One region of the Bacillus sp. M13(2017) genome, then DNA from elsewhere that is predicted to be linked to it. Evidence: riboswitches for the same ligand, from Rfam matches in the RefSeq annotation. Region 1 holds a riboswitch; the other holds the start of a gene.

What was found. A riboswitch is a leader RNA that binds a small molecule or an ion and turns the genes downstream of it on or off. The one in region 1 is predicted to bind lysine.
Region 2: another riboswitch for lysine. It lies ahead of CGQ22_RS23910 (amino acid permease); the one in region 1 lies ahead of lysA (diaminopimelate decarboxylase).

What each region holds. Positions count from the first base shown of each region.
Region 1 is NZ_KZ268506.1:139,340-146,992, forward strand. It holds gene hisE (phosphoribosyl-ATP diphosphatase) at 1-82, shown strand, start outside; gene CGQ22_RS17465 (histidinol phosphate phosphatase domain-containing protein) at 95-1,111, shown strand; gene CGQ22_RS17470 (YozQ family protein) at 1,180-1,347, shown strand; gene CGQ22_RS17475 (NAD(P)-dependent oxidoreductase) at 1,492-2,463, shown strand; gene pssA (CDP-diacylglycerol--serine O-phosphatidyltransferase) at 2,494-3,195, opposite strand; gene CGQ22_RS17485 (LTA synthase family protein) at 3,384-5,270, opposite strand; gene CGQ22_RS17490 (DUF3888 domain-containing protein) at 5,525-5,920, shown strand; lysine riboswitch at 6,010-6,191, shown strand; gene lysA (diaminopimelate decarboxylase) at 6,372-7,653, shown strand, end outside.
Region 2 is NZ_KZ268512.1:126,779-134,431, forward strand. It holds gene CGQ22_RS23900 (DUF3626 domain-containing protein) at 1-774, opposite strand, end outside; partial or broken gene CGQ22_RS23905 (glutamate racemase) at 884-1,132, opposite strand; lysine riboswitch at 1,232-1,413, shown strand; gene CGQ22_RS23910 (amino acid permease) at 1,561-2,985, shown strand; gene CGQ22_RS23915 (ABC transporter permease) at 3,046-4,245, shown strand; gene CGQ22_RS23920 (catalase) at 4,435-6,432, shown strand; gene CGQ22_RS23925 (type 1 glutamine amidotransferase domain-containing protein) at 6,456-6,971, shown strand; gene CGQ22_RS23930 (hypothetical protein) at 7,209-7,412, shown strand; gene CGQ22_RS23935 (MDR family MFS transporter) at 7,457-7,653, opposite strand, start outside.

The DNA of each region.
Region 1 (7,653 bases):
GGAAGATGTCATGCGAGAGGTGAAAGAACGAAATGGAAAGCTTTCGAGAGTTGGGGATAGAAGGGAAATAGATACATTATAAGGGGGAATGTATATGAAAGTAGATTATCATCTTCACTTAGAAGAAGGACCGTATTCAATAGGATGGCTTGCTAAAATAAATGAAGCGCTGGAATGTTATGAACCGCTTCAAGAAAGGCATTCTATTGATTGGCTTATGAAAACACAAGAGCGTTTGCAAAAGCGTGTGAAGGAAGGGCCATTTACAACAGAATGGATGGACCTCTATTTAGAAGAAGCTGTGCGAAAAGGTATAACAGAAGTTGGGATTGTTGATCATTTATATCGTTTTCATGAAGCGAAAGGATATTATGAAAAATATGTAGATATTAGTGATTCTAAGCTCGGTCGTATACAGAAGGAATGGTTAGATCAAGTAAGGGTAGTTTCACTGTATGATTTTACAAAGGTCATTGAAGAGGCGAAAGAACGATGGAGTAAAAGAGGTGTCACACTTAAACTTGGAATTGAAGCGGATTATTTTATTGGTTGTGAAGGAGAGTTAAAAGAATTATTAGCGCTAGGAGACTTTGATTATATAATTGGTTCCGTTCATTTTCTAAATGGCTGGGGATTCGATAATCCAGATACGAAAGAATATTTTGAGAAGCATGACCTACGCGCATTATATGATATGTTTTTTAAAACAGTTGAGAGTGCGATTCGTACTGAGTTATTTGATATTATCGCTCATCTTGATAATATAAAGGTATTTAATTATCGATTGGATGAGAATGAACAGCTTTCTTATTATGAGGAAATTGCCTGTGCGTTAGTAGAAACGAATACGGCAACAGAAATAAATGCAGGATTATACTATCGTTATCCTGTTCGTGAAATGTGCCCAAGTCCACTATATTTACAAGTATTAGCTAAGTATGGTGTTCCAATTACGATTTCTTCGGATGCCCATTATCCAAATGATTTAGGGAATTATGTACAAGAAAATGTACAAACATTACTAGCTCACGGTGTTACTCAGGTTGCAACATTTACGAAGCGAGCAAGAGTAATGAGGTCGCTTGAAGAAGAAGTAACAAATTCAAAATGAAACGCAATTTTTTGATGAAAACCGTCCTTTTTGTTCAAAATAAGAAAGAATGAAAAGGAGGGTAAGAAATGGCGAAACAACAAAATAAACAAAATGTACAAGGTACACAGCAACAAGCTTATACTTCTGAAACGAATGCTGCATCTCAATCGGTTATTGAGGAGCAAATTAGCGATACGGTTACAGAAGGAACTATTGATGTGAAGCTTGGAAAAGAATCGCAGGAAAAAGCGTAAGAAAAGGGGAGAGTTGCATCTCCTCTTTTTTCATGGAAAAGTGTCGATTTTTAAAACTATAATCAAATTCCTTGGTTTTTATATGTGGATTTCTTACAATGAAATATAAGAGATATCTTATTTTCTATAGAAGAGGTGTTAGTAGTGGCAAAAATATTAGTAGCAGGAAAAATTCCGGAAATTGGATTAGAACTATTAAAAGATCATGATGTAGAAATGTACGATAAAGAGGAGTTAATTTCTATAGATGAATTAACAGAGCGTGTAAAAGATAAAGATGCATTGTTAAGTTTACTTTCGACAAAGGTGCCAAAAGAAGTTATTGATGCAGCACCTCATTTAAAGATTGTTGCAAACTATGGTGCTGGTTACGACAATATTGATTACACGTATGCGGGTGAAAAAGGAATTGCAGTTACGAATACACCGAAAGTATCAACGGAAGCGACTGCAGAATTAACATTTGCACTTCTTTTAGCAGCGGCGCGTAGAATTCCTGAAGGGGATACGTTATGTCGTACGACTGGATTTAACGGATGGGCACCGTTATTTTTCTTAGGACGAGAAGTCCATGGTAAGACAATCGGAATTATAGGTCTTGGAGAAATCGGGAAGGCTGTTGCAAAACGTGCGAAAGCATTTGGAATGGATGTTTTATATACAGGGCCAAATCGTAAGTTTGAAGCTGAAAGTGAACTGGGAGCAACGTATGTGACGTTGGAAGAATTATTACAAACAGCAGACTTTATTACAATTAACTGTGCTTATAATCCAAAATTACATCATATGATTGATGAAGAGCAGTTTAAAATGATGAAGAAAACAGCGTATATTGTAAATGCTTCACGTGGACCAATTATGAATGAAGCAGCACTTGTTCATGCATTAAAAACGAATGAAATTGAAGGAGCAGCTCTTGACGTGTTTGAATTTGAACCGAAAATTACAGAAGAGCTAAAAGAATTAAAGAATGTAGTACTTGCTCCACACGTAGGGAATGCAACATTTGAAACTCGTGATGCGATGGCTGAAATGGCTGTCAGAAATATTTTAGCTATATTAAACGGCGAAGAGCCAGTAACACCTGTAAATCAAAAGGTATTAGTTACAAAATAAAAAGAAACCTTCCGGACTCGGAAGGTTTTCTTATTTTTCTTTATTCGCTTTTTTAGACGGTCTTTGTCTAATGAATTGAGATAACATGTACAAAATATATAGTGGAATGGCAATGAATAAGAAAACAGAAAAATTTCCAAATCCTGTTTGATACATTGTAATAATGATTCCAACTAAAAATAGTGTAATAATGATGCTATATCGTGGAATTGGTACATCTTTTAAACTTGGGATACGAATGCGGCTCACCATTAAAAATGCGAACGTTACAAATACGGTAATAAGAACGATTTTTGGAATGGTATGTGAAAATAATGTTAAGAAAGCAACAAGCCCTCCCGCTGCTGTAATCGGTACTCCAGTGAAATATTTCATTGAAGTAGAAGATGGTGTTACATTAAATCGTGCTAAACGATATGCTCCGAAAAGAGGGAATAATCCCGCTATGTATAATCCGATGATTCCGTAGTTTGAGAAAGATGTGTAATACATTAAAACAGCTGGTGCTGCACCAAATGTTACGACATCTGCAAGCGAGTCGAGCTCTTTTCCCATTTGTGAATCAACACGTAATAAACGAGCAACACGACCATCAAGACTATCTAACATCATCCCGATAAGTACTAAAATAGCAGCTGATTTATAATATCCTAAAGATGCATAGCCGATTGATAAAAATCCGCTATATAAATTTCCGAGCGTAAATAAGTTTGGAATAGCTGCTCTATACAAAATCTGATCCCTTGCTTTCTGTAATAAATTCTTAATTAGTGTATGAAAGTTTACTTATTTTATCATACCATAAATTTATTCCTCATACGAAAGAAATTACCAATTTGTGAAAGATTTCATAGAAGGATGGTTTGAAAATTAAGTGAAAATAAAAAGAGGAAGCAACTTGTATAAAGTTGCTTCCTTTACTATTCAAATTTCGTTGTCATCGTTCCGGTTTTATATCGATTGTTAGGATCGAAGCGTAACAAATCTCCATAAATTAATTTATCGGAGAGTTTTAATTCTGTTTTTGCTTTTTCAATATACGGCTGACATAGCGCCATGTCAGCTTCTTCACCTGTACTTCTTTTGTAGCACATATTTTTTGTATAAACATACTCTTCAGAAACAAAGCTACCATCACGCATTACCATAAGCGTATCTTTCTCTTTAATAAATAAGTCAGTTCCAAATTCAACGGATTTATTTGTTTTAATACCAAGTAAATGAAAGAGCGTTGGCTTAATATCAATTTGACCGGATACTTTAGAAACAACTTTTCCTTCTTGGCCAGGCACATGAATAATAAGAGGGACTCGTTGTAATTGCATAGAATCGAATGGTGTAATAGTATCTTTTCCTAGGAACTGTGCAATAGCTGCGTTATGGTTTTCGGAAATACCGTAATGATCACCATAGATGACAATAACGGAATTATCATACAATCCTTCTTCTTTTAATTGTTTAATAAATAATTTAAGAGCTTCATCTGTGTAACGAACAGTTGGGAAGTAGCGGTTTACAACACCACTTTCCGAGTTGAATTCATCAACATATTGATCTTCCGGATTTAGAAGAAACGGAAAATGATTTGTTAATGTAATAAATTTTGTATAGAACGGTTGCGGTAAAGATTTTAACTTTGGAATAGATTGTTCAAAGAACTCTTTATCTTTTAATCCCCAACCGACAGACATTTGCTCCGTTCCTGCGTAATCATTTAAATTAAAGTAACGATCATATCCAAGCGCAGGATACATTACATCCCGATTCCAAAACGTTTTATCATTTGAATGGAAGACAGCAGAAGAATATCCGTATTTCTTTAATTGTTCTGGTGTCGCTGTGTATTCATTTGTTGCATGAGTAAAGAATACAGAACCACGATCTAGCGGATAAAGTGAGTTTTCAACGATAAATTCAGCATCAGAAGTTTTACCTTGTCCAGTTTGATGATAGAAGTTATCGAAATAGAAACTATCCTTAATAAATTCATTTAAAAATGGTGTAATTTCTTTTCCATTTATTTTTTCATTAATAACAAAGCTTTGTGTAGATTCCATTGAAATTAAAATTACATTTTTACCTTTTGCAGCTCCAAATAAGTTTTTATCAACTTGTTTGTCTTTTGAGTCTGTATAGTTTTTAATTTCAGAAAACCCATCCCCACTTGCAAATACACGCTCAGCTGAAGACTTGGATTGAAGCGTAATATCAAATAGATGATATGTGTATAAACCTAAATTCTTCACGACAGTTTGACGGTCAAATGAGCGTGAGAACATTTGTGGTTTATAAATAACTGATACAACAATTTGTAGTGCTAATAAAGCTGTTACACCGCTAAAGAAAGTTCGCTTCTCTGAGCGGGAAAGTGGTGTTTTGTCGCCAAATGATGGGAATTTACGCGAAATAAACATTAAAATAATTGCATCTGCAAATAAAAGTAATGTTTTGTACGTAAAGAGTTCTTTTATACTTGTCCCTAAATCAGCCATATTGTTTGTTTGGAATAAAACCGGGAAAGTAACGAAATCGTTATAGAACCCATAAAACATTGCGTTTCCAAATAAAATAAATGACAGTATAAAACTGATTCCAATTATAATTCGGTTTCGGTGCTTAGATGCAAGTAAAGCTAAGCCGAAAAATAAAAGTAACGCAGCTAGTGGATTGATAAAAAGCATGAATTCTTCAAAGAAATTATCAATTTTAATATCAAATGCTAGCTTGTACACAATATATGTTTTAATCCATAGTAAAACGACTGCAACGAGTGCAAATCGCAGTTTTGGAAACAGATGTTGTAGCATAATATACTCCTCTCCTAAAAAGCATGACAGTTCTTGAGAATCAGTTTGCTTAACGACTCATTTTATATATACGAACAGTCCTTTGTTATTATGATTATTATACTATGAGTATCATTATACGAAAATAAAAGAAGGTTGTGGGCTTTTTTATAATAATCGAGTAGAAAAAGAGTGGTGGGAGACAATAAAACAGAATTTCTATGTATGATAATTATCGTACGCAGAAAGAATCGCGTGATAATACGGAGGTTATAATGCGAAAATTATTATGTTTTATAGCATGCAGTAGTGTTGTACTTTTTACTTCACCGAGTGTGTCGGTAGCCCAATATGATCCACCTCTTATGGAAGATGCACTTTATTCTGTTTTATTTCCAAAAATAAATAAAGCAATTGAAAAACAATATGGAAGTTTGAAACCTTATCAATGTCCTAAAATTATTAGTTTAAAAAAAGTGTATAGCGGTACATATTTATTTCAAGCAAGTATTGAAGTGACAAAGTATGAACGTGTTGCTGGGAAAATTGCTCCACCATTTGAGAAGGTAACGATTACATTTAATAACGAAGAAGGCGAATGGGAAGTGACAAAGATTTCAGTAAAGCGCTTACCAAACGATACAAAATTAAACTGTAAAAAAACAATATAAAAAATTGTTTGACAAATAAAATGGTCCTTTGGTATTGTTAATAGCAACAATTAGATGTTTGAAAATTAAATAGACTTACCTCATCTACTCTCAAAGGTAGAGGCCGCGATAGGAAAGAGTAAGCTATGGGAGATTTAATGGAATCTGTGATCATAGGTTGAAAGGGACTATTGCCGAAATATAAGAATAACCATCTTATTCATATATTGGGACTGCATTGAATAAATGTAGTACTGTCATAAGATTTATTTTATGGAGAGCTATTTGGAGATGTTGATGCGGTTTCTTATTTTGAGGAGATAACAACTCGTTTATTTTTTCAATATATATTTTTCCTAATAAGAAACGCGTGTGAACATTGTTCCGCGCGTTTTTTGTCTATCTAAAAGCGTGCTGCAATGAATAGAAGATTGGGGTTATGAGTTTTAGAGGAAATAAGGGAGGAATTTAAATGTATTTACACGGCACAAGCCGAATTAATGGGCAAGGACACTTAGAAATTGGAGGGTGCGATACGACGCAGCTAGCAAAGCAATACGGAACACCACTTTATGTATACGATGAAGAGTCTATTCGAGGAAAATGCCGAGCGTTTCATCGTGCTTTTAAAGAAAGTGGTTTCTCTTATCAAGTAGCATATGCAAGCAAGGCGTTCTTGTGCATGGAGATGTGCCGATTAGCTCGTGAAGAGGATATGTCATTAGACGTTGTTTCTGGGGGAGAATTATATACTGCGCTCCAAGCAGGATTTCCGGCATCACGTATTCATTTTCATGGAAATAATAAAACAGAAGAAGAAATAGTGATGGCTCTTCAGGCGAATATCGGTTGTTTTGTCGTAGATAATTTCTTTGAATTAGAAGTTTTACACGATTTAGCGATGCAACATGGGAAATTTGTGAACATATTAATTCGTGTAACGCCTGGAGTAGAGGCGCACACACATGAATATATTACAACAGGTCAGGATGATTCGAAATTTGGATTTGGTGTTTCAAATGGTCAAGCAATGCAGGCAATTGGATTTGCTTTACAAAAATCCAATTATAATGTGCTAGGGATCCATTCACATATTGGATCGCAAATATTTGAAACAGCTGGTTTTGTTCGAGCAATTGAAGTTCTTCGCCAATTTTTAGAAGAAGTGAGAGAGCAAACAAACTATGTAGTAAAAGTGTTAAATGTAGGCGGGGGATTTGGAATACGTTACACAGAGTCAGATACACCATTAACTCTTGAGACATATGTGCGAGCTGTAACAAGTGCAGTGAGGGAACAATTTACTGTATGTGAATATCCATTGCCAGAAATATGGATTGAGCCAGGCCGTAGCATTGTAGGTGATGCTGGGACAACAATTTATACAGTTGGATCTGTGAAAGATATTCCTGGTATTCGGAAATATGTATCAGTCGATGGTGGAATGACAGATAATTTAAGACCTGCTTTATATAGTGCGCGTTATGAAGCGATGTTAGCGAATCGAGGGAATGATGAGAATGAGGAACTCGTTTCGATTGCCGGGAAATGCTGTGAGAGTGGAGACATGTTGATTTGGGATATTCATTTACCGAAAGTCGCTGCTTCTGATTTACTAGCAGTTTCCTGTACAGGAGCATACGGGTACTCGATGGCGAATAATTACAATCGGATTCGAAGACCAGCCGTTGTCTTTGCAAAAGGCGGAACATCGCAAGTAGTTGTGGAACGCGAAACATATGAAAATATTATTG
Region 2 (7,653 bases), on a different contig from region 1:
AAATGAAGGATCTACAACAAGCACCTCTACGTCTTCTTTAAGAGAAATCTCTCCATGAATTTGCGCTTCAATATAATGATTAAGATTACGGGCTGGCTCTTTGCTTACTAAATCTATAAACGGCCTTTTCAGGTTACCCAGTAAATGATTAATTAATATTGTCGGAGTCAAATTCCCTTCACCAATTGCAAAGTCTCTTACAAATGTCTCTTCCAAAAGAGCAGCTAAAATCATATCAAACTCCTCATAAGTCCCCTTTTCTTTCGGATCTTGATGCGAATCTAAATACGTATATGTAGAGCGCGAAGAAACTTTTGAAGATAAGAGAAAATAACATGAACCAAAACGTGGAGCCGGCCCATCTGGATGTAACATTAAATTTAGCGCTCCATATTTTGGCCGTTGATCATTCGTTACGCCTTCTAATTGATATGCTCCTCCAAATATTCTCTTTTCCCAAAGGTCACGTTCACCACCAGGGTAAGCAGATACGCTTCCATTAGATAGCAATGTTTCAAACTGACTTTTATATATTCCTTGCTCAAACAGTGCTTCAGCAACACTTTTCATACTCGAATCTAGTCTGTCTGGATGAAAGTGTAAAGCAATCCGTGCATGAGATTTTAAATTAGCGACAGCTTCTTCAAATATTTCATCTGTAATATTAGACATTTTAAGTATATGATTAATTGTTGCTTTAGCCCCACGTTTTTCGTTCTCTGCATATTTTGAAATATACTGTAAAGCAAATAATTGAGATCTTGATAATTCCATAATCAAACCTCTCCTTTAATTAAAATGACCTTAATCATTTCAATTAAAAGCTTATTCTTTCCTTCTTATGAAACGAACGTGATTTATTAAAAAAGTAATTTACTAAATCTTAATTATGCATACACGCATTTTTCATGGGTAAATGTACACATTCTACAGAAATTTGATACCCTAGCCATCGCTCAGCAATATGTTCAAATAATAAAACAGATCCCGTTGTAAAAAAGTGATGCTTCGGATTCAGATTGTCAGACAAAATTCCTTTGTGCTGTAAAATTGTGCTTAACTCTATCGCTGTTTCTTCTGCGGAACTAATAATCGTTACATCTTCTCCTAGTTCTCTTTTAATCACAAACTCTTCTCTATAATCTGATTATTACTATATCCATTGACGTATAAAAATACATTTGTTACTCTTAAAGACGTTAATTTAATATTTAAATCCTCATTCGTATCTCGGTGAGGTAGAGGTTGCAATCATTAAGAGTATCATTTCAGGAGATGTAGTGGCATTGATGAAGGAATGAGAAAGGAATGGTTGCCGAAGTAAGTCGTGTCCACCATGCACGCTTGCTGGGTCTGCATTTAATAAGTGCAGAACTGTCACAAACGTTTCGTTTGTGGAGAGCTATCGAGAGGTATGTCGTGGGTTTCTTATAAGATAGAAAGCATGTAGCGGCAAATTACGTGCTTTTTTTGTTTTGTTTGGGACTTCTCTTCCTGACTCAGGAAGACATACATATCTCCTCGCTTGACTTGGTTATACTAACTTTGGAGGTATTTTCTATGCAACAAAAAAAATGGGGCTTTTGGGTACTAACAGCTTTCGTTGTCGGTAACATGGTTGGCGCTGGTATTTTCATGGTGCCAAGTACGTTGGCACAAACAGCAAGCCCACTCGGTGTCACTTTAGCTTGGTTAACTACAGGGTTTGGTGTTTTAATGCTAGCTCTTGTTTTCGGTAATTTAGCAATTCGTCGTCCTGATTTAACGACAGGGCCACAAAGTCATGCATATGCTTTATTCTCAACACCAAAAAAGAAAAAAATGGCTGGTTTCAGTATGGTATGGGGATATTGGGTTGCAAACTGGGCAAGTAACGTTGCCATCATTACATCATTTGCGGGATATTTATCACTCTTCTTCCCAATTATGAAAGATACGCGACTACTATTTTCAATCGGTTCGTTTAACGTAGAAGTCGGAAAACTAATTACATTTACAATTTGTTCCATCTTACTTTGGGGAACTCATATTATATTAACAAACGGTGTAAGCGGAGCTGGAAAGCTAAACTTTTTAGCAACAACAACGAAAGTAACTGGATTCCTTTTATTCATCGTCGTTACGTTATTTGCATTCGAAGCTTCTAAGTTTGGACAATGGTACACACCGATGATTGATAAATCAGGTGCATCACACGGTCTTCTTTCACAAGTAAATTTAGCTGCTCTTACAACGCTTTGGGCGTTTATCGGAATTGAATCAGCCGTTCTTTTATCAAACCGTGCTGTTTCTCCAAAAACGGTAAAACGTGCAACAGTTGCGGGATTACTTATTACAGTTGCAATTTACTTAGGAATCACAATTTTAACAATGGGTGTACTTCACGTTGATACATTACAAGCTTCTGAACGTCCATTAGCAGATGCATTAAATGCTGCAATGGGTCATGGCGGCGGGAAACTGATGGCATTACTTGCTCTTACTTCCCTGTTCGGTTCTATCTTAGGCTGGATTTTATTAAGCTCAGAAGTCCCTTATCAAGCAGCAAAAGAAGGTTTCTTCCCTTCCTTCTTCGCAAAAACAAATAAAAAAGGAAGTCCAATTTACTCATTACGATTAACAAACATTATGTCGCAAGTATTCCTATTCTCAACATTATCAGGAACCATTGCGGAAGCTTATACATTCGTTATTACCGTATCGACACTGGCCTACCTCATTCCATATCTCGTTTCACCAATCTTCCAGTTAAAACTAGTCGCAACTGGTGAAACATATAAAAATGAAATGCGGGCAAGAATTACAGATGGCATAGTCGCAGTTATCGCACTTTGCTACGCACTATGGGTTATTAAAACGGGCGCAGCCGATATAAAAACGTTCCTTCTCGGAATTGGTTTATTCGTAATCGGCTTTGCCTTCTATCCATTAATGAATCGTGATCAGAAAAAAAATAACGAAAAGAAAGACGGGCAAGTTGCATAACGCAATTTGCTCGTTTTTTCTTTTACAAAACATATATAATAGAACAAAGAGGTGAAAAACATGTCAATCGAATCACTATGGAACAGCCGTTTCCAACAACATATTCAAAATATCATTACATACTTTGCACGTATGATTAACGGTTTACTATATAGCTTTATCTTTATTTCATGCGTTGGCGCATACTACTATGCTCAGTTTCTAAAAACATCTCCTTCTAAAGGAATATCTTTACTACTCATCACGATTGTACTTACATTCATTATAACGAGATGCCCTATTCGTACATTTATTCAGAAACCTGACGCTGTCTATTTACTAGCACTAGAAGAGAAATTAACTTCTTATTTCAAAAAATCTCTTCTATATAATTACATCATTCAGCTTTTCCCATTATTATTTACGTTCCTTATTCTCGTTCCGCTTGCACTGCAATCATTACAATTAACGATACCTTTCTTCTGTACAATCTTTCTCGTTTTAATGGTTACGAAAGCTTGGAACATATACATACATTGGATGTGGCGTGATAGTCACGAAAAAAATATATGGCTGATCATTCGTATTGCTTGTAACGCCCTAGTCATTTATATGCTGTTTTATGTAGCAAATGTTCTCATATTAGGCGGATTACTCTTACTACTTGCTTTCCTACTTCTATACACGAAAAAACAGCCTACAAAACGAATACCGTGGGATTACATAATCGAGCAAGAAGAAAAAATGAACGTTCGTTTCTATCAATTTGCTAGCATCTTCACCGATGTTCCGCAACTAAACAAGCAAGTAAATAAAAGAAAATGGCTTACAACTTGGATTGAACCTTTATTACATAAAAAACGAGCAACTTTCTTCTATTTACATACACTCGCATTTTTACGAGGGAATGATTATTTCGGTATATATATTCGCTTAGGGCTGATTGGTGCCTTCGCCTTATATTTTATACCAAACATATACGTAAAGGGCGCTATCGCTTACATCGTCCTATATATGATTTCTATGCAGCTCCGTTCCCTATGGAAATATTTTTCGGGAAATATTATTGTAGCATTATATCCAATTGATACTGAAAAACGACTGAATCAATTTCTTCACTTAATCTTTATATCGCTAAGTATTCAACTCATTGTATTTTCAATTGTTATACTCATTGCTACGGGACAATTTTTACATAGCCTTATCATTATGATTATCGGGTTACTCTGGATCAAATTTATTATTGTACCAAAAACGAAGCAACGTGTTTCCTCGTTTTAACGAAAAGAATTATCTTAAACGCCAAGGAGAAAATAAATTTTCTCCTTGGCGTTTTATTTTTTTCCTCAAACAAGAATCACCGGAACAACCGATATTTTATGATTTTACATACAAAAACGATAATACATGTTTACGTCCTAATAAAAAGGGTATCTATTAAATTAACAGAGTAAAGGAGGGGCCTATATTGTGAATAAAAAAACGGAACAATTGAAGCATCACGTTACTGACAATCAATACAAACATGCTTTAACAACAAACCAAGGAGTAAAAATAGCCGAAGATGAATTTTCTTTAAAGATGGGCTTAAGAGGCCCAACCTTAATGGAGGATTTCCACTTTCGCGAGAAAATGACCCATTTTGATCACGAGCGAATTCCCGAAAGAATTGTTCATGCACGCGGAGTTGGCGCTCATGGTTATTTTCAGCTTTATGAATCGTTAGAAGCATATACGAAAGCAGATTTTCTTACAAATCCTTCAAAGAAAACACCTGTATTTGTACGTTTCTCAACCGTTCAAGGTTCTAAAGGATCCAACGACACAGTAAGAGATGTACGCGGATTCGCTACAAAATTTTATACAGATGAAGGAAACTATGATTTAGTAGGCAATAATATGCCAGTATTCTTTATCCAAGATGCTATTAAATTCCCTGATTTTGTCCATGCAGTTAAACCAGAACCACATAATGATATTCCTCAAGGAGCTAGCGCTCATGATACCTTTTGGGATTTTGTTGCACATAACCCTGAGTCCACGCATATGGTCATGTGGCAAATGAGCGACCGTGCTATTCCGCGTAGTTTACGAATGATGGAAGGTTTTGGAGTTCACACATTTCGACTCATTAACGCAGAGGGAAAAGCCCATTTCGTAAAGTTTCACTGGAAACCTGCCCTTGGGGTTCATTCATTAGTATGGGATGAAGCTCAAAAGATTGCTGGGAAAAATCCTGATTTCCATCGTCAAGATTTATACGAAGCAATTGAAAAAGGCGATTATCCGGAATGGGAGCTTGGATTACAGTTAATTCCAGAAGAAGATGAGCATGCATTTGATTTTGATATTTTAGATCCAACGAAATTATGGCCGGAAGAAGAAGTTCCTGTAAAACTAGTTGGTAAAATGACATTGAACAAAAATGTTGATAACTTCTTTGCGGAAACGGAGCAGGTAGCTTTCCACCCTGGTCATGTCGTACCAGGTATTGATTTTTCAAATGACCCTCTTCTGCAAGGAAGATTATTCTCCTATACAGATACACAATTATCTCGTTTAGGAGGACCTAATTTCCATCAAATCCCTATTAATCAGCCTGTATGTCCTTTTCATAATAATCAACGTGATGGTATGCATCAAATGCAAATTCATCGTGGTCAAACAAGCTATCATCCTAATGGCTTAAATAATAATCAACCAGCAACAGTCCAAGCAGAACAAGGAGGATATGAGCATTATCAAGAAAAGATTGATGGACATAAAATTAGAGGGCGCAGTAAAAGCTTCCTTAACTTTTATTCTCAGGCTAAACTTTTCTATAATAGTATGAGCCCTATTGAAAAGCAACATATAAAAGAAGCTTTTTGCTTTGAAGTTGGGAAGTGCAAATCAGACATGGTGAAGGCAAATGTAATTGCTCTTTTAAACCACGTCGATCGTCAATTAGCACAAGAAGTCGCTAACATTATTGGAGCTCCTTTACCTAAGGAAAATCACGAAGTAAATTCAGATGCAAAATCACCTGCACTCAGCATGTCCAATACTATTTTTAAAGCTGATTCCAAAAATGTTGCAATTCTATTAAATGGTGACCCAAGCATCTCTCTTCTGTCCGAATGGATTCAAGCTTTTGCACAGCATCGAATTAACTATAGCATCATAGATAATAAAATTTATCATTTCAATAATTCCATTAAAGTAACGGATACTTATACAACAGCAGACTCCTCACTTTTTGATGCAGTATTAGTGTTTAGTAGTAAATCTGTCATTCAACCCCCTGTTTTAGAATTTGCAGAAACTACTTTTAAACATTTTAAACCGATAGCTCATGTCCTTAGTGACCCTCATGCTTTAGACCATAGTAAGGTGAAACTGGATGGAGCAGGAGTTTACAACTTAACAAACACTTCAATTGAGTCATTTATAGAAGGCATTGCCCAAGGACGATTCTGGAACCGATAATATAATGTAAGGAGCGGATTAGAATGAGTAAAAAAATTGCTATTTTAATAACGGATTATTTCGAGGACACAGAATACACAGAGCCAGTAGAAGCTTTTAAACAGAAGGGATATGAATTAACAACTATTGAAATGGAAAAAGGTAAAACGGTACACGGTAAACAAGAAAAAAGCGAAGTCGTAATTGATAAAAATATTGATGGTGTTTCTCCAGAAAACTTTGATGCACTCTTCATACCCGGCGGATTTTCTCCAGATATACTTCGTGCAGATGAGCGTTTCGTTCGCTTTAGTAAAGCATTTATGGATGCAAAAAAACCTGTTTTCGCTATTTGTCACGGACCTCAGCTACTCATCACTGCACAAACACTTGAAGGACGTGATGTCACTGGATATAAATCTATTGAAGTCGATTTAAAAAACGCCGGCGGAAACTTTCATGACACAGAGGTTGTCGTATGCCAAAACCAGCTAGTCACAAGTAGACAACCAGAAGATATACCGGCGTTTATTGAAGAATCATTGCGTATATTAGGATAGTTATTATAGGTTAACCAAAATAGCTGTTTAGCTACTTTGGTTAACCTTTTTATTTGTATGAAAAATAAAAAGGAATGTCATTTTTAATGGCCTGCGAATTCCCCCCTTCTTTGTCCCCAAATTTCTAATCACTTTTCATAGGCATTTCTCATATAGTGAAAATGACTATACGATTCCTATCCATAAGTTAAATAATGATTTTACACATATATAAATACAAGAGATGGGAGCCTAACTATGAACAACAATCCACCTTCAACGCCCCAAGACAACTCCGAAAACAATAGCCGTGACATTACACTGCAAACATTAAGAGTCATCAGACTCGTCGTCCTTATTAGTGGTTATATCCTCGTCGCTCTCTCTGAAGTAGGTGAGCTGAAAGTCTTATTAACGAACCCAAATAGCAATCCTGATTTAGCTGAAGTTGATCCGTTTTAAAAGCCATGTGAAAAGCGATTTCTAGCATCGCTTTTCATATCATTTTATCCAATCTGAGAAGCCTCCCCCTCATACTTCTCTCTCCCAATCGCCTTCATAAATAATAAAATACTGCTCATACCCACGATAAAGTACAGAGCACTCATGCCCCAAGATGCAAGAAATGAACCTAGCATAACACCTAATGCTCCGTTCATTTTTGCCACTTGAAAGACCATTCCGTTAATCGCCATGTATGAGC